One region of the Brucella sp. NBRC 12950 genome, then DNA from elsewhere that is predicted to be linked to it. Evidence: predicted binding sites of a transcription regulator. Region 1 holds the regulator's gene; each other region holds the start of a gene.

Region 1 (2,275 bases):
GCGGTTGTTTCCACGACCCGGTTGCGATGGCTGGCTTTACCTTTTGTCATTGCCGGGCTTGTCGTTTTTATACGAACGCCATTGCCGGATATTCTCGTTAGCGAGGATGCAAAATTTGTGGCCGTGCGCTTGCCTGATGGTAAATTCGCAGCCAATCGCAGCAGACCGCCAAAATTCACAGGTCAAAACTGGCAGACAGCCTATTTGATCGAAACGTTTATTCCGCCGCAGATTATAAAAAAGCAGAAGCTGGTATCCGCCACTGATGCGTTTGTCTGCGAAGAGGGACTGTGTACGATCCCTTTGCGGGACGGGCGGATGTTTGCTTATACCGCGCAGGAGGAAATGAAGGACATCGCCTGCAATATTGGCGACATCGTCGTTCTTGCGATAGCAGGCAAAAATCTGAGCTGCGAGCGCCCTGATGTGCTCGTGGTGGATCGAAAAGAGCTTGCCTTAAAAGGAACGCTTGAACTCAGGTTGGGGCAGAAAAAGCCCTCGAAAGGCGAAGCTGCAACAGTTTCGGCTGTCCATGAAGTCGACAACGAAGATAAGATCTACCGATTCGAACCGGCAAAACCTCGTAAATTAGCCGGCTATGCAGATGATCTGAGCTTTGCCATTGATGCGCCCGCGAGGCCTTGGCACCTTCATCGTCTTTATTCGCGAGCAGCGCGGGGGCTAGCTGAGCGCGAATATCAAAAGAAGGCTGGCTCTGAAAAGAACTCCAAGCTCGAAGCGGCTCCAGCTTTTACAGATAAATCAGAGCCACTCTAGTTCATGGTTTTCTGGCAGACTTACAGCCATTCCAGCTAAGAATGAATCGTTGGAACCGCTGAAATTGATTGTCTTTACGCATTATCCGACGCATCGCAGCAGAAAAAGAAATCAGTCCGGCGAACTGATTTCCCTGCGGAGACGCTTCGCACTTTTGCCGGAAATACTATGAACATTAACCGCCACATATCTCACGGAAGTGCAGCGGTTATGTGTAACATTTAATAGCGTCGGATCAGACCGATAAGCTTGCCCTGAACGCGCACGCGATCAGGTCCGAAGATGCGGGTTTCGTAAGCCGGGTTTGCTGCTTCCAATGCGATGGAAGCACCTTTGCGGCGAAAACGCTTCAATGTCGCTTCTTCGTCGTCCACCAGTGCGACGACAATTTCGCCCGGATTGGCTGTATCACCACGTTTAATGATGACTGTATCGCCGTCGAAAATACCGGCGTCGATCATCGAATCGCCTTTGACTTCCAAAGCGTAGTGTTCACCGGCACCCAGCATTTCCGGAGGAAGGCTCAGTGAATGTGTCTGATTCTGGATAGCCGAGATCGGCACACCGGCAGCGATGCGTCCCATCATAGGCACAGAAACCATTGTTGAGGAATCATTGTCCGCCATGACCGGAGCAGGGCGCGCCGGTGGAGGAGGGGGAGCTTTACCAAGGCTTCCTTCGATGACGCTCGGAGCGAACTTCTTTTGCGAGTTCAAGCCCGGTGCTATCGAATCTGGCAACCGCAGGACTTCCAGAGCGCGTGCTCTGTTAGGAAGTCTGCGGATAAAGCCACGTTCTTCCAATGCCGTGATGAGGCGATGAATGCCCGATTTCGAGGCTAGATCGAGAGCCTCTTTCATCTCGTCAAAAGACGGAGGGATGCCCGTCTCTTTAAGACGTTCATGAATGAACAGCAGAAGCTCGTGCTGCTTACGGGTCAACATGCGCTACACCCTCCAAACCAGAATCAAATAAAAACAAAACCAGAACGAACACTATATGTTCCAGTCTTGTTCTGCAATGGTTTTAAAATGATTAATGAGGGCGGGAATTGATGCCGTTCGTTACAGCATCAATATTGTGCAAGGATCTCCAAGCGCTGCAGCTGGCGCATTTTCTTCTCTGATCAGTAGTGCATTGGAACGCACAAGAGCAGAAAGCATCGAAGAATCCTGAACTGGAAATGGCTTTACAATCAATGTGCCGTCGATTGCCTTTTCTACCGTCGCACGAACAAAGTCCCTACGATGATCGTTTGCATTCATTGGCTGACCCAATTTCGCGGGACGAATATCTGCAGTTAAGTCAGTGCCCGATAGCTTTGCCACCAATGGGCGCAGAAATACGAGACTGCAGACGAGACTTGAAACCGGATTACCCGGCAGGCCGATGACATGCACGGTTTTACCCGAAACCGTCTTGCGGCCATACATCAGCGGTTTACCCGGGCGCATGGCGATCTTCCAGAAGTCTAGATCGACGCCGCAATTCTGTAAAG
Region 2 (2,275 bases), on a different contig from region 1:
CCGAAACCAGGCACTCTTAGCAACATCTCCCTTGTTGCTCGATTGACGTCGAGGGGGAAGTTTCCTCGGTTCTTTAGGGCCCAAGCGAGTTTCGGATCAATGTCGAGATCGAGAAAACCGTCTTTTGCGCCAGCCGTAATCTCGTTTGCGTCATAGCCATAAAAACGCATCAGCCAGTCAGCCTGGTAAAGCCGGTGCTCGCGCTCAAGCGGTGGTTTGATAAGTGGAAGCGCGGAAGTTGAATCGGGGATCGGGCTGAACGCCGAATAATAGACCCGGCGCAATTTGTATCCGTTGTAAAGTCGCACGGCAGTGTTTAAAATAACGCTATCATTACTGCTATCCGCGCCAATAATCATCTGTGTGCTTTGTCCTGCTGGCGCAAAACGCGGAGGCTTCTTCCCGCTTAACGTCTTATCTGAAGCGGCTTCGCCCTCCACGCGCACCTGCGCCATTGTTGCCCGGATTGTCTCCGGACGTTTTTCGGGTGCCAATTGGCGCACGCTTTCATCTTGAGGAAGTTCAACGTTGATCGACAAACGATCGGCGTAAAGTCCCGCTTCGCGAATGAGTTCCGGCGCAGCATCAGGGATGGTTTTCAGATGTATGTAGCCTTTGAAACCGTGAACAGTCCGCAAAGTTCGTGCAATCTGCGCCATCTCTGCCATGGTTTTGTCAGGAGAGCGAATGATGCCAGAGGAGAGAAAGAGACCTTCGATGTAGTTTCGGCGGTAAAATTCGAGCGTCAAGGAGACGACCTCTTCCACCGAAAACCGAGCGCGTTCGACATTACTCGACACACGATTGATACAGTAAGCGCAGTCAAACATGCAAAAATTAGTCATCAGAATTTTGAGCAAGGAGATGCAGCGACCGTCAGGTGCATAAGCATGGCATATTCCGCTGCCGCCCGATGAGCCAATCCCACCCTGCAACGAATTGCGCTTTTCTCCGCCGCTCGAGGCGCAAGACGCATCGTATTTTGCAGCATCTGATAAGATTTCTAATTTTTTCTGCAAAGTTGTAGGAGCCATGGGACAACATTATATGTTCACGATTTGTTCGTCAACCTTGAAGCCAAGAACCGCTTTTTTTGCACGCTATCCTTCTTGATCCCGGCCAAAACGAAGCAGTGGATTGACAAGAATCCTTATACGGTTCGGAGCAGACGATTTACAAATTCCTTGGCCGTCAAATCCTGGCGAAACCGCACTTATCCTTTGATTGCTGTTATTTTTCGGAACTAAAGACTTAACCACGCGTTCAAGGGCACGTGAACGAGCGCTTTCTCCGAACTTAGGGCACAAATGAACAAACTAGAACCTACCGCATCAGCAGCTTCTTCCAGCGTTGCTGGCGAGGTCAATGAGGCGCGGTATCGAGCCCTGTTCGAAGCGATCGATGATGGTTTTTGCATCATAGAATTTCGCACGGATAATTCAGGCGAATTTTGCGACTATATTCATGTTGAAGCCAATGCAGGCTATGAGCGTCATACAGGCATTCCGAACATCGTTGGTAAATCAGTTCACGAGGTCGCAGCCAGTGATGCCAAAGAGTGGATAGATCTCTACGGAAATGTGCTTCGGACAGGCGAACGTATCCGTTTTGAGCGTGAGTTCAGGGATGCTGGCAGGCACATCGAAGTCTCGGCATCGCGGGTAGAACCTGCAACACTCAATCAGGTTTCAGTGCTTTTTCGTGATGTAACAGCGCGCAAGACGGCAGAAGCCGAGCTCAAGGCGAGTGAGACAAGAGCACGCGACGATGCGACACGTGTCCAATTGGCGTTGTCAGCAGGGGCTATTATCGGGACGTGGTCTTGGGATGTACGCAACGATCGGGTGACGATCGATGAACCGTTCACGATAGCCTTTGGACTTGATCGCAACGGAGTGGAGGGCGGCCCGCACCTCAAAGAGCTGCTAGAGTCAGTCCACGCAGAAGATCGAATGAAGCTGGCGGTTGCGATTGACAAGACCATCGAAGTGGGCGGCAGCTTTTCACATCAATATCGCGTTCGACGTGCTGACGGAAACTATTACTGGCTGGAGGCCAATGGGCGCGTTGATCGTGACGCGGAGGGTACAGAGCTGAACTTTTCCGGTGTGCTGATTGATTTGGAGGGACGTCGCGCGATCGAAGAAGAGCGCGACCGGGTCACGTCAATGTTGCGCGATCTCAACGAGACGCTTGAACATCGCGTTTCTCAACAGACGGCCGAACTCATGGCAAGGGAAGAAGAGCTCCGCCAGTCCCAGAAAATGGAAGCCGT
Region 3 (2,275 bases), on a different contig from region 1:
TCGCCAAACCTGCTAGCGCCGCCCCGCCGATACCGGCATAAAGCTGCATGACGACCGGGCTTTCCTTTGTGCCATACTTTCGGTTCAGGATCAGATAAATTGCAAAAGTTACAGCGGTTGCGAGAGGCAACAAGGATACTGCCCCGAAAATCTCGAAACTTGGCTGAATAACGATCATCGTGCCAATGAGACCGATACCCACAGCGCTGAAACGACGCCAGCCGACTTTTTCCTTGAGGAAAACGGCTGAAAGCAGCGTCAGGATCAACGGTTCAGCAAAAAACACAGCCATAGCGTCTGCCAGAGGCATATATTTTACAGCCGTGAAGAAACACGTTCCTCCAAAGCCCATCAGCGCCCCGCGCACAAGATTGCCGACAAGATGAGTGGTCCGTAGGGACGCGAAACCACTCATGACGATCAGCACGAAAAACATCAGCACTGACTGAATGAAAAAGCGCATGAAGGTGACAGTGGCCGGCGGCATATTATCCATCATGGCAAGCCATTTACCGATGGCATCCATGAGAGGCAGCAGCAATACCGAAAGCACCATGATCGCCATGCCCTTTACGTGGGCTTCTGTGCCGCCTACTACCCTGCCCTGCATCTCATTACTCGCAATTTTCCAACTGCCATTGCGCTTACGCGAATGGCCTGCCCGTTTCCATCTTAATTCGCTCAAGCAAAGCGCCCGGTTTGACTTTCGCCATGTTTCTGGTGCAAATCGGTTTCACTGCGAGCAAAACCATTTGATAACTTGGGTCAAAAATGGAACGTAAGGCGAACTCTGTTCGCATTGCGGCTAATCTCGTGGCATCATTCACGTGATTCGCAGCTAACTTATTTCGTGCCGTTCGGTAGGGGCGGTTCATTCGGTTTTAGACAGAAAGCTTTTCGCACCAATATGGACGACAGCAACGATCTCTTTTCCAGAGTAGTTAACAATGCCCGTGAACGGCAGATGGAGCAGCAGCCCAAGAAGGCTCCCGCATCGACATCCATTGCGCAAGCGGCAACGACACCATCCGCACCGAAATCAGCTGCTGTCACAACCAAGGCTCCGCCCGTTTCATCTGGAGCAGATGATTACAACGCCTCCTCTATTCGTGTTCTGGAAGGGCTAGAGCCCGTCCGTCTGCGGCCAGGTATGTATATCGGCGGCACGGACGAGAAAGCTCTGCATCACCTCTTTGCAGAAGTCATCGATAACTCGATGGACGAAGCTGTTGCAGGCCATGCCAATTTCATTGAAGTTAGCTTCGACGCCGACGGTTTCCTAACGGTAAGCGATAACGGACGCGGTATTCCGGTTGATGAACACCCGCAAGTCCCGGGAAAATCGACGCTTGAAGTCATCATGACCAAGCTACACGCGGGCGGTAAATTCGATGGCAAAGCCTATGAAACCTCTGGCGGCCTGCACGGCGTGGGTGTTTCGGTGGTTAACGCGCTTTCTGATGTTCTGGAAGTTGAAGTCGCGCGCAATCGCCGTCTTTATCGCCAGCGCTTTTCGCGCGGCATTCCGCAGGGTGGCCTTGAAGATGTCGGCGAAGTCCATAACCGTCGCGGTACGCGCGTCCGCTTTCATCCTGACCCGGATATCTTCGGCAAAACCGCGCAATTCGATCCGCACCGGCTGTACCGTATGGCCCGCTCGAAGGCTTATCTGTTTGGTGGGGTAGAGATTCGCTGGAGCTGCGATCCGTCGCTTCTCGACCCAAAGAAGGAAACGCCGGAAAAGGCTGTTTTCCACTTCCCCGGTGGCCTCAAGGATTATCTCTCTGCCTCGCTCGGCAAAGAACATCAGGTGACGCGCGAGATTTTCTCAGGCCGTACAGAAAAGCAGGGCGGACATGGCGCTGTTGAATGGGCTGTATCGTGGTACGGGGGGGATGGCTTCGTCAATTCCTACTGTAACACCATCCCTACGGGCGACGGCGGCACGCATGAAGCAGGTCTTCGGATTGCATTAACGCGTGGCCTAAAGGCCTATGCGGAACTGACCAATAACAAGCGTGCGTCGATTATCACCACCGATGACGTGATGATTTCTGCAGCAGCGATGCTCTCGGTCTTCATTCGCGAACCGGAGTTTGTGGGCCAGACCAAGGATAAGCTTGCAACCGTCGAAGCGCAGCGTATCGTGGAAAATGTTATTCGCGATCCGTTTGATCACTGGCTTACAGCTTCACCGCAGGAAGCATCGCGCTTGCTCGACTGGGTTGTAGACCGTGCAGAAGAGCGTCTTCGTCGCCGTCAAGAAAAGGAAACC

The links. Region 1 encodes LexA, which represses DNA repair genes until DNA is damaged. Its sites were predicted from a motif close to TGTTCNNNNTGTGTTCNG; they were not measured.
Region 2: a site for LexA is predicted at 1,049-1,066, ahead of QSJ70_RS26130 (putative DNA modification/repair radical SAM protein). Genes of this name have one in related genera too.
Region 3: a site for LexA is predicted at 773-790, ahead of parE (DNA topoisomerase IV subunit B). Genes of this name have one in related genera too.

Annotation. Positions count from the first base shown of each region.
Region 1 is NZ_BSQC01000001.1:531,389-533,663, forward strand. It holds gene QSJ70_RS02585 (ComEC/Rec2 family competence protein) at 1-777, shown strand, start outside; gene lexA (transcriptional repressor LexA) at 999-1,721, opposite strand; gene QSJ70_RS02595 (molybdopterin molybdotransferase MoeA) at 1,842-2,275, opposite strand, start outside.
Region 2 is NZ_BSQC01000024.1:22,975-25,249, reverse strand. It holds gene QSJ70_RS26130 (putative DNA modification/repair radical SAM protein) at 1-1,034, opposite strand, end outside; gene QSJ70_RS26125 (ATP-binding protein) at 1,308-2,275, shown strand, end outside.
Region 3 is NZ_BSQC01000006.1:137,023-139,297, forward strand. It holds gene QSJ70_RS11895 (DMT family transporter) at 1-610, opposite strand, end outside; gene parE (DNA topoisomerase IV subunit B) at 908-2,275, shown strand, end outside.